Regions from separate parts of the Kitasatospora sp. NPDC127121 genome, predicted to be linked through region 1. Evidence: riboswitches for the same ligand, from Rfam matches in the RefSeq annotation. Region 1 holds a riboswitch; the other holds the start of a gene.
The links. Region 1 has a riboswitch for thiamine pyrophosphate ahead of ACFVHI_RS16945 (cytosine permease). Riboswitches for the same ligand answer to the same signal wherever they lie in the genome.

Region 1 (6,797 bases):
ACGCCACCCCCGGACCTCCTTCAGCGTATGCCGAGGGAGAGATGCCCCTTGGTAATGCGTCGGAAACGACCGCCGGACGATCCCGCGAGGACATTTCAAGCGATTGCGACCGAGGGTGGACCTGAGGTCATTCCGTGCTCACCCTGCGTCGCCCCGGTGCATGAATTCCGGCAATAACGGGCCCGGAAGGTTTGACTGCCGACCAGAACGATCAGGTTGTGTCCGGGCTTTGCGGGTGGATTTGCGGGCGGCCCGCCGCCCGACGGCGGATCACCGCCCGAGCTGCGCCAGGACCTCGGCGGGCCGGTTGGTGATGATCGCGGACACCCCGAGCTCCAGGCACAGTTCCACGTCGGCCGGTTCGTCCACGGTCCACACGTGCACCTCGTGCCCCAGCTCGCGCAGCCGCGTCACCAGCTGCGGGCGGGCCCGCACCAGGTCGATGCCCGGCCCGGCGATCCGCGCCCCGCCCGGCAGCGGGGAGCCCGGGCGCAGCCGGCCGAGCAGCGGCAGGGTCCGTTCGAACAGGAACACCCGCCGGTACTCCGGCGCCGAGGCCGCCACCCGGTCCAGCCCCACCGAGGAGAAGCTCATGATCCGGGCCGAGGGGCGCTCGCCCTCCCGGTTCGCGCCGATCTTGAAGCGTTCGAGCGTCCGCAGCAGCTCGGCCTCCACCCGGCCGCGGTAGCGCACCGGGTGCTTGGTCTCGATCGCCAGGTCCACCGGGCGGCCGCAGTCCACCACCAGCTCCAGCAGCCGCTCCAGCCGCAGCACGCCGCGCAGCTCGGGGTCGGTGCTGGGGCGGCCGGTCTTCCAGGCGCCGAAGTCGTACGCCTCCAGCTCGGCCAGCGTCATCGCCGAGACGGTGCCCTGGCCGTTGGAGACCCGGCCGATCCGGCGGTCGTGCACGCAGACCAGCTCGCCGTCGGCGGTCAGCCGGACGTCGCACTCGACCGCGTCCGCGCCCTCGTCGAGCGCGCGCCGGTACGCCGCCAGGGTGTGCTCGGGCAGGGCGTGCGAGGAACCGCGGTGGGCGATCACCTGGACGGGCGGCGTGGTGCGCGCCGCCGTCGAGGACGGGTCTGTGCTGGTCACGGGCCCCACGATAGGCGGCGGAAGTGACGCGCAGGCGAAGACGGCCCCAATCCGCGGGGCCGTCTTCGGTGCCGGTCGGTCAGCTCCGCGCCGCCCTGCGGGTCAGCGGGGTGAGCGCCCAGGTGACCAGGGCCGGCACCAGGAAGGCGAACAGCGAGGCCGACGTCCACTCCTGCGGGGTGAAGTGCAGGGCGTCCTGGGCGGAGGTCCAGAAGTCCGTCCACCAGCCGGCCACCGCGGTCGGCGCGATGAACTGGTAGACCGCGAAGCCCAGCACCCATGGCAGCAGCATCAGGCGGCGCGAGGGCGCGTCGGCGGAGAGGTTCCAGCCGTACCGGCCGGCGCCGAAGAAGTAGTCCACCGCCAGCACCGCCAGCAGCGGCACGAAGACCGAGCCGATCAGGCCGAGGAAGTTGGTGTAGGTGTCGGTGAACTTGTCGATCTGCAGCGCCAGCACGGTGATCAGCAGGCCGATCCCGCCGGTCAGCACCCGGCGGTCCACCTTCGGCAGCAGGTTCTGCACCGACATCGCGGTCGAGTACACGTTGGCGAAGGACTGGTCCGTCTCGCGCAGCACCAGCACCAGCAGGAACAGCCAGCCGGCCCAGACGCCGAGGAAGGAGTCGAAGATCCTGTTCGGGTCGCCGTCGGACTGCAGCAGGGCCATCAGGCCGAGCACGTAGCACCAGACCTGGGCGATCGTGTAGCCGGAGAAGCTGCCCCAGAACGCCGAGCGCGCGGTGCGCGAGTGCCGGGTGTAGTCGGCGGCCAACGGGACGAAGGAGATCGACACCGCGATCATCGCGTCGGTGGCGCCCAGGAAGCCGTGCCAGTTGCCGGCGCCCGGGTCGGGCACCCCCTGGCGGCCCAACTGGACGGTGAAGTACACCATCGCGACGGCGACCGCACCGGCCACGAAGCGGCGCAGCACCGCGATCGAGCCCAGCGGCCAGATGGTCAGCGCGGTGGTCAGCGCGCCCGCCAGGAGCACGAACAGCCAGCGGTAGCCGTCGGTGTGGGCGACGGTCTGCGCGCCCGCCGCGATCGTCAGCAGCTCGAACACGCCCCAGCCGACGCACTGGACGATGTTCAGCACCGTCGGGACGTACGACAGCCGGGTGCCGAACAGCCCGCGCAGGTTCGCCATCGCGGGCGCACCGGTACGGGCCCCGATCAGCGCGGCCACGCCGAGCATCGCGGTGCCGACCACGGTGCCGGCCACGATCGCGGTCACCGCGGCGGCCAGCGACAGCTCGCTGCCCTTGGCTCCGAGCACGGTCGCGGCGGTGGAGAAGCCGATCAGGCTGACGCCCAGGTTCATCCAGAGCGCGAAGTGGTCCCGGAAGCGCAGCGTGCGCGGCGGCTCGGTGTCCAGTACGAGCGGCGCCTCGGCACGCTCCGGGCGGTCCAGCACGGCGGTCGCCGTGTCGGTGGGGCCCGGGAGACCGCTGTCACCGCTGTCACCGTCGTGAGCGGTCGGGGACGGTTCGGGGAAACCCTTGGACGCGGGCGCGCCCGAAGAAGAGGATGGCGAAGCAGGCGACATGGCCGATACTCCCTACGCCGGCATTACCCGGACAGGTTCCGGCGGTCTGCGCCCCCTCGACGGTCCGCCCACGATCCCGTGGCGTACGGTCGACCAGCGCACTCTCAGCCTGGTCGGTCCAAGCTCCCGCGTGTCAGTTGTGAGCGACAGGCTAACCGGCCCGGGGGTGAACGCCAAGGCCACGGGGTGTGCGGCCCGCATCGCGGGACGTCCGGCGGAGGTGGGGGAGCCTCCGGTCGTCGGCCTGGTCGCCGGTTCGGCCGTCGAGTTGCTCGTCGGCTCGGTCGCCGGCTCGGTCGTCGGCGCAGGACAGCCTGGTCGGCGGCCCGGCTGTCGGCGGCGGCTAAGGATTCTTATGAGTTATTCAGAGGGGTCCTTACGGCAATCGAATCGGCAGTACGAAAAACTATGGTCCTTGGTTCTGTCAGCTATGGAGGTCGTTCGTGAGCACCGAGCGCGAGGTTGGGCCCACCGGGCCGCAGGGGGAGCAGCCCTCGGGCGGCCAGGCGGCGGCTGTTCCCGCTTCCGACGGCCACGCCTCGGGCGGGCACCAGCCGACACTGGCCTTCGGCCGGGTCCCCGAGCCCGCGGCCGCGCCGGCCGCCGAGGCCGCACCGGCTGAGGCCGCGCCGACCGAAGGCGCGCCGACCGATGGTGTTCCGGCCGAGGGCGGGTACCAGCCCACCGTGGCCTTCACCAAGGTCCCCGCGCCGGAGACGGCCCCGCAGGCCCCGGCCGCGCCGGTCGCCGACGCGCCGGCCGCCCCGGTCGACGCCGCCACCGGCTACATCGACGCGCCGCCGCCGGTCCTGCCGCCCGCCCCGCCGGTCCCGGCCGCGCCGGCGGCACCCGTCGCACCTGTCGCACCCGTCGCCGAGAGCCCGGCCCTGCCGCCGGGTGCCAACCCGTACGCCACCCCGGCCCACGGCGTCCCCGCCGCCGGCCCGCACGACCCGTACGGCACCCCGGCCGCCCCCGGCGCGCCCGCCGCGCACCCCGCGCCCGGCCACCACCCGTTCGGCGCCGGCCAGCCGCTCGGCGGCTGGGGCGCCGCCCACGACGCCGGCGGCGGCGCGGGCTACCCGGGCGGCCCGGCCGGACCGCTCGGCTACCCGGCCGACTACCCCGGCGGCCCCGGCGGCCCGCGCAAGAAGCGCGGCGGCCTGGTCGCCCTGATCGCCGCCGTCGCGCTGGTCGCCGGCGTGGCCGGCGGGGCGCTCGGCGTGACCGTCGCGGACCGCAACGACCGCACCAACAGCGCCGACGACCACCGCAGCACCACCGTCCAGGCCAGCAACACCCAGAAGAACGAGCCCGCCCCCGGCTCGATCGCCGGCATCGCGCAGAAGGCGCTGCCCAGCGTCGTCACCATCAAGGCGCAGGGCAACGGCGAGTCGGGCACCGGCACCGGCTTCGTCTTCGACACCGAGGGCCACATCCTCACCAACAACCACGTGGTCGCGCCGACCCTCAACGGCGGCAAACTGACCGTCAAGTTCGCCGACGGCACGTCCTACAACGCGTCCGTGCTGGGCCACGCCGAGGGCTACGACGTCGCCGTGATCAAGATCGACAACCCGCCGAAGAGCAAGCTGGCCCCGCTTCCGCTGGCCGACTCCGACAAGGTCAACGTCGGTGACGCCACCGTCGCGATCGGTGCGCCGTACGGCCTGGAGTCCACCGTCACCAGCGGCATCGTCAGCGCCAAGGACCGCCCGGTCGCCTCCGGCGACGAGACCGGCGGCCAGTCCTCCTACATGAACGCCCTGCAGACCGACGCCTCGATCAACCCCGGCAACTCCGGCGGCCCGCTGCTCGACTCCAGCGGCTCGGTGATCGGCATCAACTCGGCGATCCAGTCCAACGCCTCCGCCAACGGCCGGGCCGGCAGCATCGGCCTCGGCTTCGCCATCCCGATCAACCAGGCCAAGTGGGTCGCCGACACCCTGATCAAGACCGGCAAGCCGGTCTACGCCAAGCTCGACGTGCTGCGCAACGACGACTACAAGGGCGACGGCGCGCAGATCCAGACCCGCGACATCCAGGGCCAGCCGGCCGTCACCCCCGGCGGCGCCGCCGACAAGGCCGGTCTCAAGCCGGGCGACGTCATCACCAAGCTCGGCGGAGTCCCGATCGACAACGGCCCCGCCCTGGTCAGCCGGATCTGGACGCACAAGCCCGGCGAGACCGTCGACGTCGAGTACACCCGCAACGGCCAGCAGTTCAACACCAAGGTCACCCTCGGCCAGCGGGACGGCGACAGCTGACCCCCACCCGCACGAAACGGTGTGCACCGAACCCCGCCGGACCCGTTAGGCTGACCTCCGCCTGGAGAGCTGCCCGAGCGGCCTAAGGGAACAGTCTTGAAAACTGTCGTGCGGTGACCCCGTACCGTGGGTTCGAATCCCACGCTCTCCGCTGGTTGGAGAACCACCTGCTCAGGGCGGGTGCCGAGATCACTCGGCACCCGCCTTTCGCGTTTGCGGCCGGCGGGGGTTGACCCTGACACGGTGGCAGGGGGTGGAGTGGGGGCACCATGTTGAACATCGGAGACTTCGCCAGCCACGGCCGGGTGTCGGTGCGGATGCTGCGCCACTACGACGCGATCGGGCTGCTGCGGCCCGCCAGGGTGGACCCGGTCAGCGGGTACCGGTCCTACGAGGCGTCCCAACTCGCCCGGCTCAACCGGGTGATCGCGCTCAAGGAGCTCGGCTTCACGCTGCAGCAGGTGCGGGCCGTCCTGGACGAGCAGGTGGACGCGGCCGAACTGCGCGGGATGCTGCGGCTGCGCCGGGCCCAACTCGCCGAGGCGATCGCCGCGGACGAGCAGCGGCTGACCAGGGTGGAGGCGAGGCTCCGGACGATCGAGAGCGAGGGGACCATGTCCGCACACGACGTCGTGCTGAAGCGGGTGCCGTCCGTCCGGGTGGCCGAACTGACCGCGGTGGCCGCGAGTTACGAGCCGGAGGACATCGGACCGGTGATCGGCCCGCTGTTCGCGGAGCTGTGCCGGCGGCTGGCCGAGGCCGGGATCGCCGAGGCGGGCCCGTCCGTCGCCCGGTACGAGGACGTGCCGGAGGGCGAGGGCACGGTGCTGATCCGGGTGGCCGTCCCGGTCGGGCCGGCGGTGGAGCCGGGCTGGTACGGCTTCGCGGTGCTCGACCTGCCGCCGATCGAGGAGGCGGCGACGGTTGTGCACCGCGGCTCGATGGACGAGGCGATGGGGAGCTTCCAGGAGCTGGCCCGCTTCATCGACGCGAACGGCTACCGCTCGGCCGGCTACGCCCGGGAGCTCTACCTGGAGTGCCCGGACGACCCGGCGCGGTGGGTCACGGAGTTCCAGGAGCCGGTGGTCCGCCGGTAGGCCCTGCCCGGCCGAGGTCCACGCCCCGCAGATCCCGCCGGGGCCCACTTGCCGGGCCTCCGGCGGGCGGGCAGAGTGCGGTGGAGGCGGCGGGCGGCGAGTGGAGGCGGCGATGGGTGACCTGACGGACCGACTGGCGCAGGGCCTTCCGGCCGGGGCGGTGGTGGTGGATCCGGACGTGACCGCCGCCTACCGCTATGACATGGCCGGCTTCTGCGCCGCCGGTGCGCCCGCCGTGGTGGTGTTCCCGGAGACGGTCGAGCAGGTGCAGCACGTGCTGCGCACCGCCACCGCGCTGCGGGTGCCGGTGGTGCCGCAGGGGGCGCGGACCGGGCTGTCGGGGGCGGCGAACGCCGTGGACGGCTGCATCGTGCTGTCGATGGTGAAGTTGAACCGGATCCTGGAGCTCGACCCGGTGAACCGGATCGCGGTGGTCGAACCCGGCGTGGTGAACGCCGAACTGTCCCGAGCAGCAGAGGAGTTGGGGCTTTCGTACCCGCCGGACCCGTCCAGCTGGGAGTCCTGCACGATCGGCGGCAACATCGGCACCGGCGCGGGCGGGCTCTGCTGCGTGAAGTACGGCGTCACCAGCGAGTACGTGCTCGGCCTGGACGTGGTGCTGGCGGACGGGCGGCTGCTGTCCACCGGGCGCCGGACGGCCAAGGGCGTGGCCGGGTACGACCTGACCCGGCTGCTGGTCGGCTCGGAGGGCACGCTGGGCGTGGTGGTCCGGGCGGTGCTCGCGCTGCGGCCCGCGCCGGCGCCGCAGCTGGCGCTGGCGGCGGAGTTCCC
Region 2 (6,797 bases), on a different contig from region 1:
TTCGCCGCGTACGAGACCAGGCCCAGGCCCGGCGCCGGGCGGCCCGGCTTGGTCGGGGTCGGCCAGACCGGGCCGGTGCAGAAGTAGTCCACGCCGGGCTCGGCGACCGCCGCGTCCACCTCGGACTCGGCGTGGCAGGACCGGCCGATCAGCACCTCGTCGCCGAGGATCGCCCGGGCGGCCGGCACCGGCAGGTCGTCCTGCCCGAGGTGCAGCACGTCCGGCCGGGCCGCGTGCGCGACGTCGGCGCGGTCGTTGACGGCCAGCAGCTTGCCGTGGCGGCGGCAGGCGTCCGCGAAGACCTCCAGGGCCTCCAGTTCCTGCTTGGCCTCCAGGCCCTTGTCCCGGAGCTGGACGATGTCCACCCCGCCCGCCAGCGCCGCGTCCAGGAACTGGGCGAGGTCGCCCTGCTCCCGGCGGGCGTCGGTGCACAGGTACAGCCGGGCGTCGGCCAGCCGCCGGCGCGGCGTGTCCGCCGCCATCAGATCAGCATCGCCTGGGCGCGCCGCTTGACCTCGGTGCCGCGGTTCTCCTGCAGCGCCTGGATCGGGCTGCCGGGCAGCGACGGGTCCTCGGTGAAGAGCCACTCCAGGATCTCCACGTCGTTGTAACCGCAGTCGCGCAGCACGGTCAGGGTGCCGGACAGGTGCTTGACCAGCCCCTGGCCGTCGATGAACGCCGCAGGGACCTGCAGCGACTTGTTGGGGCCCCGCCGGACGGCGATCAGCCCGCCGGTGCGGACCAGGTCGCGCACCTCGGTGACGCGCACCCCCCACTGCTCCGAGATGTCGGGCAGGTACATCCACTCGGAAACCAGGGCTTCAATCTTGCTTTCAATCTCACTCACGCCACCAGACTGCCACCTCCACAGCCCCCCGCGCACCAGCCGCTACCCCGCGACCGCCGACTTCAGCGGCACCGAGGGGTCCGCCGCGCGGGCCCGGTCCAGCGCGGTGCCGCGCTCGATCAGCCGGCGGCCCTGGGTCAGATCGCGCGGCCGGTCGACGGCCAGCAGCGCGCTCGGCACCCCGTCGCGCAGCCAGAGCACCGTCCAGGAGGCGTCCTGCGGGCCGCCCCGCCACAGCAGTTCGTCGCCCTCGGCGTGCCGCCCGGCGTACTGGACCATCCGGCCGAACTGCTCCGACCAGAAGTACGGCACCGGGTCGTACGGCGGCGCGTCCGCGCCGAGGACGGCGGCCGCCGCGGCCTCGCCGGACTGCAACGCGTGGTCCCAGTGCTGGACGGCCAGCCGGGCGCCGGAGCGGGCGGACGGGTAGCTGACGCAGTCCCCGGCCGCGAAGACGCCGGGCAGGCCGGTGCGCAGCCGCCCGTCCACCAGGACGGCGCCGGTGCCGTCCAGCTCGACACCGGAACCGGCCAGCCAGCCCGTCGCGGGCCGGGCGCCGACGCCGACCACGACCTCGTCGGCGGGCAGGTGCGAGCCGTCCGCGAGCAGCACCGCGCCCTCCTCGACGGCGGCCACGCCGACCCCGCAGCGCAGGTCGACACCGGCCTCGGCGTACCAGGCGGCCATCGCCGAACCGACCTCGGCCGGCAGCGCGCCGGGGACGGGCGCCGGGCCCGCCTCGACCACCGTCACCTCGCAGCCGGCCGCGCGGGCGGCAGTGGACACCTCGGCGCCGATCCAGCCCGCGCCGACCAGCACCAGCCGCAGGCCGGGCCGCAGCAGGGCGCGCAGCGCCAGCGCGTCGTCCAGGGTGTGCAGCAGGTGCGCGCGCTCGGCACCGGGCAGGGCGCGCGGGGTGGCGCCGGTGGCGATCACCAGGGCGTCGTACGGGAGGTCGCCGGCGTCGGTGTGCAGCACGCCGGGGGTGAGGCCGGTGGCGCGGCGGCCGGTGAGCAGCTCGATGCCCAGGTGCGGGTAGTCGATGTCCAGGGTGGTGGCGTCGGCCTTGCCGAGCAGCACGTCCTTGGAGAGCGGCGGCCGGTCGTACGGCGCGTGCGGCTCCTCCCCGACCAGCGTGATCCGCCCCCGCCAGCCGCCCTGCCGCAGCTTCAGGGCGCACTGCGCCCCGGCCAGCCCGGCCCCGACGACGACCACCTGATCCGTTGCGTTCAGCTCTGCCACGCCCGTCACTGTACTCAGCGCCCTGCCGGGGCCACCGGCCCGTCCACCCCGCGTACGGGCCTTCGGCCGGGCCCGCCCCCGGCGTTATGGTGGGGGCACCATCACGGGAGCCCGGCGTACCGGGCTGAGAGGCGGGCTGGCACGGCCCGCGACCGTCCGAACCTGATCCGGGTCATTCCGGCGAAGGGAGAAGAGCAGCCTTGTCACGCTTGCCCGAGGAAACCCACGCCGACGTGCTGGTGATCGGTGGGGGCATCATCGGCCTCGCCGTCGCCTGGCGCGCCGCGCAGCGCGGGTTGCGGAACATCGTCGTGGTCGACCCCTCCCCCGGCGGCGGGGCGGCCGGGGTCGCGGCCGGGATGCTCGCCCCGGTCACCGAGCTGCAGTACGGGGAGGAGCCGCTGCTGCGCCTCGGCATGGCCTCCAACCAGCGGTACGGGGACTTCGCCGCCGAGCTCACCGAGGCGAGCGGCGGCCTGGACACCGGGTACCGCCGGTGCGGCACGATCGCCGTCGCGCTGGACTCCGACGACCGCGAGGAACTGCGCGAGCTGCACGCCTTCCACCAGCGGCTCGGCCTGGACTCGGCCTGGCTGACCGGCCGGGAGGCCCGCAGGCTGGAGCCGATGCTCGCCCCCGGCGTGCGCGGCGGCCTGCACGTCGCGGACGACCACCAGGTGGATCCCCGCCGGCTGCTGACCGCCCTGGTGGCCGCCTGCGAGCTCGCCGGGGTCGTGGTCCACCGTGCCGAGGCCGTCGGGCTGCTGGTCGAGGGCGACCGCGCGGTCGGCGCCCGGCTCGGCACCGGCGAGACCCGGAGGGCCGACCAGGTGGTGCTCGCGGCCGGCCCGCACAGCCACCGGCTGCCCGGACTGCCGGAGGGCGTGCTGCCGGCCGTCCGCCCGGTGAAGGGGCAGATCCTGCGGCTGCGGATCCCCGAGACGTACCGGCCGTTCCTGTCCCGCAACGTCCGCGCGGTGGTGCGCGGACAGCACCTGTACCTGGTGCCCCGGGAGAACGGCGAGCTGGTGATCGGCGCGACCACCGAGGAGCAGGGCTACGACACCACCGTCACCGCCGGCGGGGTGTACGAACTGCTGCGCGACGCCCACGAGTTGGTGCCGGGCATCACCGAACTCCCGCTGCTGGAGACCTCGGCCGGGCTGCGGCCCGGCTCGCCGGACAACGCCCCGCTGCTGGGCCCGACCGCGCTGCCAGGGCTGGTCGCCGCCACCGGCCACTACCGCAACGGCGTGCTGCTCACCCCGGTGACCGCCGACCTGCTCGCCGAGTACCTGGCGACCGGCGAACTCCCCGAGCTCGCACAGCCGTTCACACCCACCCGGTTCTCCCCCGACCGCTCCACCACGAAGGCCTCCGCATGACCGAGATCGCACCACCCCAGACCACGCCGGCCCAGACCACGCCGGCCCGGACCGCACCGGCCGAGATCGCGCTGACCGTCAACGGCGAGCCCCGCCGGGTGTCCACCACGACCACCCTCGCAGAGGTCGTGGCCACCCTCAGCGCCGCCCACAGCGGCGTCGCCGCCGCCCTCAACGAGGCCGTGGTGCCGCGCAGTTCGTGGCCGGCCACGGAACTGTCGGCGGGCGACCGGATCGAGATCCTCACCGCCGTCCAGGGAGGCTGACATGGCCGACGACCTGCTGACCATCGCCGGGGCGTCCTTCGGCTCCCGGCTGATCATGGGCACCGGCGGCGCACCCAGCCTGGAGATCCTCGAACGGGCACTGCTGGCCTCCGGCACCGAGCTGACCACCGTGGCGATGCGCCGGGTCGACGCCGGCACCCAGGGCTCCGTCCTGGACGTGCTGACCCGCAACGGCATCCGGGTGCTGCCCAACACGGCGGGCTGCTTCACCGCCGGGGAGGCCGTGCTGACCGCCCGGCTGGCCCGCGAGGCGCTCGGCACCGACTGGGTGAAGCTGGAGGTGATCGCCGACGAGCGGACCCTCCTGCCGGACCCGATCGAGCTGCTGGACGCCGCCGAGACCCTGGTCGACGACGGCTTCACGGTGCTGCCGTACACCAACGACGACCCGGTGCTGGCGCGCAAGCTGGAGGACGTCGGCTGCGCGGCGATCATGCCGCTGGGCTCGCCGATCGGCTCCGGCCTGGGCATCCGCAACCCGCACAACTTCCAGCTGATCGTGGAGGGCGCGGGCGTCCCGGTGATCCTGGACGCGGGCGCCGGCACCGCCTCGGACGTCGCGCTGGCGATGGAGCTGGGCTGCGCGGCGGTGATGCTCGCCTCCGCGGTGACCAGGGCGCAGGACCCGGTGCTGATGGCCGAGGCGATGCGGCACGCCGCCGAGGCGGGCCGGTTCGCCCACCGGGCCGGCCGCATCCCGCGCCGGTTCCACGCCGAGGCCTCCTCGGCGATGGCCGGCCGGGCGGAGCTGGACACCCGCGAGCACCCGGCGTTCTGACACCGGGACGCCCGGCACCCGCCCGCGTGTGCCGTGTCACAAACCGGGCACAGCCGGGCCCGGAGGCGATGTCCTCCGGGCCCCGCTGCCGCCTGCGGCCCTAGACTCTCCGGGTGGACATGGCACTGCACGACCCCCTGATCGGTACCCTGCTCGACGGCCGGTACCGGGTCGAGCAGCGCATCGCGACCGGCGGGATGTCCACCGTCTACAAGAGCACCGACACCCGGCTGGACCGGGTCGTCGCCCTCAAGGTGATGCACCCCGCGCTGGCCGGGGACGACGGCTTCACCGCCCGGTTCATCCGCGAGGCCAAGGCCGTCGCCCGGCTCTCCCACCCGAACGTGGTGAACGTCTTCGACCAGGGCGCGGACGGCGCGAACGTCTTCCTCGCCATGGAGTACGTGCCCGGCCGCACCCTGCGGGACCTGCTGCGCGACCGCGGCGCACTGTCCGTACGGGCCGCGCTGGACGTGCTGGAGCCGGTGCTGGCCGCCCTCGGCGCCGCCCACCGGGCCGGGCTGGTGCACCGGGACGTCAAGCCCGAGAACGTGCTGATCACCGAGGACGGGCTGGTCAAGGTCGCCGACTTCGGCCTGGTCCGGGTCCTCGGCACCGCCGACGGCGCGCCCACCTCGACCAGCACCGCGACCGGCGGCACGGTCCTCGGCACCGTCTCCTACCTGGCCCCCGAGCAGATCCTCCCGGACGCCCCCACCGACCAGCGGGTCGACGTCTACGCGGCCGGCATCCTGCTCTACGAGATGCTCACCGGCCGCCGCCCGCACACCGGCGACAACCCCGTCCAGGTCATGTACAAGCACCTGCACGAGGACGTCCCCGCCCCCTCGCTGATCGCCCCGGCCGTCGGCCCCGGGCTGGACGCCATAGTGGCCGGCGCCTGCGCCCGGACGGCCGAGGCCCGCCCGTACGACGCGGTCGAACTGCTCGCCGCCCTCCAGCGGCTCCGCCGCACGCTCACCCCCGCCGAGCTGGACGCCGAGCCGCCGGCCTCCACCCGGCCCAGCCCGCGCTACCCGACCAGCGAGCCGACCTCGGTGATCCAGCCGCCGACGGGGCCCGTCGACGCCGCGGCGCCGGAGCCCACCAGCGTGCTGGACGTGCCGGCGGAGCTGCTGGACCAGCTGCTGGTCGAGCCGCGCCCGTACGACGAGCCGACCCCGGTGCGCGGGCGCCGGCCCGGCCTGCTGCGCCGCCTCCCCCGCAAGCCGCTGATCTGGGCGGCCGCGCTGACCGCCCTGGTGCTGGCGGTCGGCGGCGCGACGTACGGGCTGTCCGAGGGGCTGTACGGGCCGGTGCCCGGCGTGCTCGGCAAGGACCGGGCCGAGGCCCAGCGGATCCTGGACAAGGACGGCATGCACGGCCGCTTCGTCGAGGCGTTCAGCGAGAGCGTCCCGGCCGGGCAGGTGATCGCCACCGACCCCGGGGTGGGTGCGCGGACCCGCAAGAGCGACACCGTGACGGTCACCGTCTCCAGGGGCCCCAAGCGGATCGCGGTGCCGGACCTGACCGGGAAGACCGCCGACCAGGCCGCCGACGCGCTGACCGCGGCCCAGCTGACCAGGGGCGGCGTGACCGGGACGTACGACGACACCGTGCCGGAGGGCGTGGTGATCAGCAGTTCGCCGGCGGCCGGGCAGCTGCTCCGGGAGAACACCGCGGTCTCGCTGGTGGTCAGCAAGGGCATGGTGCCCGTCCCTGACGTCACCGGGATGAGCAAGGACGACGCGGCGAAGGCGCTCCAGGCGGCCGGCTTCACGATGCAGACCAGCGGGGTCAACCTGTTCGGCACGGGCAAGGTGTCCGGCCAGTCCCCGGCGGCCGGCGAGCGGCACCCGCAGCACACCGCGGTGACGGTCAACTTCCCCTTCTTCTAAGGGGATCCCTCGCTTCTGAGGGGATTCCTCCGAACGTCGGTCCGCCCTCAGCGCAGCGGGCCGTCGCCCGGCTCCTCCTGGTGGGAGTAGCGCTGCTCGCGCCACGGGTCGGCGAGGTTGTGGTAGCCGCGCTCCTCCCAGAAGCCCCGGCGGTCGGCCCGCATGTACTCCACCGCGCGGACCCACTTGGGGCCCTTCCAGGCGTACAGCCCGGGGACGATCAGCCGGACGGGGAAGCCGTGCTCGGCGGTCAGCGGCTCGCCGTTGCGGTGGGTGGCGAAGATCGTCCGCGGGTCGGCGAAGTCGGCCAGCCGCAGGTTGGCGCTGTAGCCGTACTCGGCCCAGACCATCACGTGGGTG

Region 2: it holds a riboswitch for thiamine pyrophosphate, as region 1 does, so the genes downstream of both, thiO (glycine oxidase ThiO) here and ACFVHI_RS16945 (cytosine permease) in region 1, are expected to answer to the same signal.

The regions. Positions count from the first base shown of each region.
Region 1 is NZ_JBHXTQ010000029.1:47,922-54,718, reverse strand. It holds gene ACFVHI_RS16950 (glycerophosphodiester phosphodiesterase) at 271-1,095, opposite strand; gene ACFVHI_RS16945 (cytosine permease) at 1,175-2,509, opposite strand; TPP riboswitch at 2,634-2,781, opposite strand; gene ACFVHI_RS16940 (S1C family serine protease) at 3,085-4,908, shown strand; tRNA gene ACFVHI_RS16935 (tRNA-Ser) at 4,972-5,059, shown strand; gene ACFVHI_RS16930 (MerR family transcriptional regulator) at 5,178-6,005, shown strand; gene ACFVHI_RS16925 (FAD-binding oxidoreductase) at 6,118-6,797, shown strand, end outside.
Region 2 is NZ_JBHXTQ010000008.1:8,887-15,683, forward strand. It holds gene thiE (thiamine phosphate synthase) at 1-482, opposite strand, end outside; gene ACFVHI_RS06970 (Rv2175c family DNA-binding protein) at 482-847, opposite strand; gene ACFVHI_RS06975 (NAD(P)/FAD-dependent oxidoreductase) at 890-2,098, opposite strand; TPP riboswitch at 2,183-2,295, shown strand; gene thiO (glycine oxidase ThiO) at 2,299-3,474, shown strand; gene thiS (sulfur carrier protein ThiS) at 3,471-3,740, shown strand; gene ACFVHI_RS06990 (thiazole synthase) at 3,742-4,539, shown strand; gene pknB (Stk1 family PASTA domain-containing Ser/Thr kinase) at 4,659-6,437, shown strand; gene ACFVHI_RS07000 (molybdopterin-dependent oxidoreductase) at 6,485-6,797, opposite strand, start outside.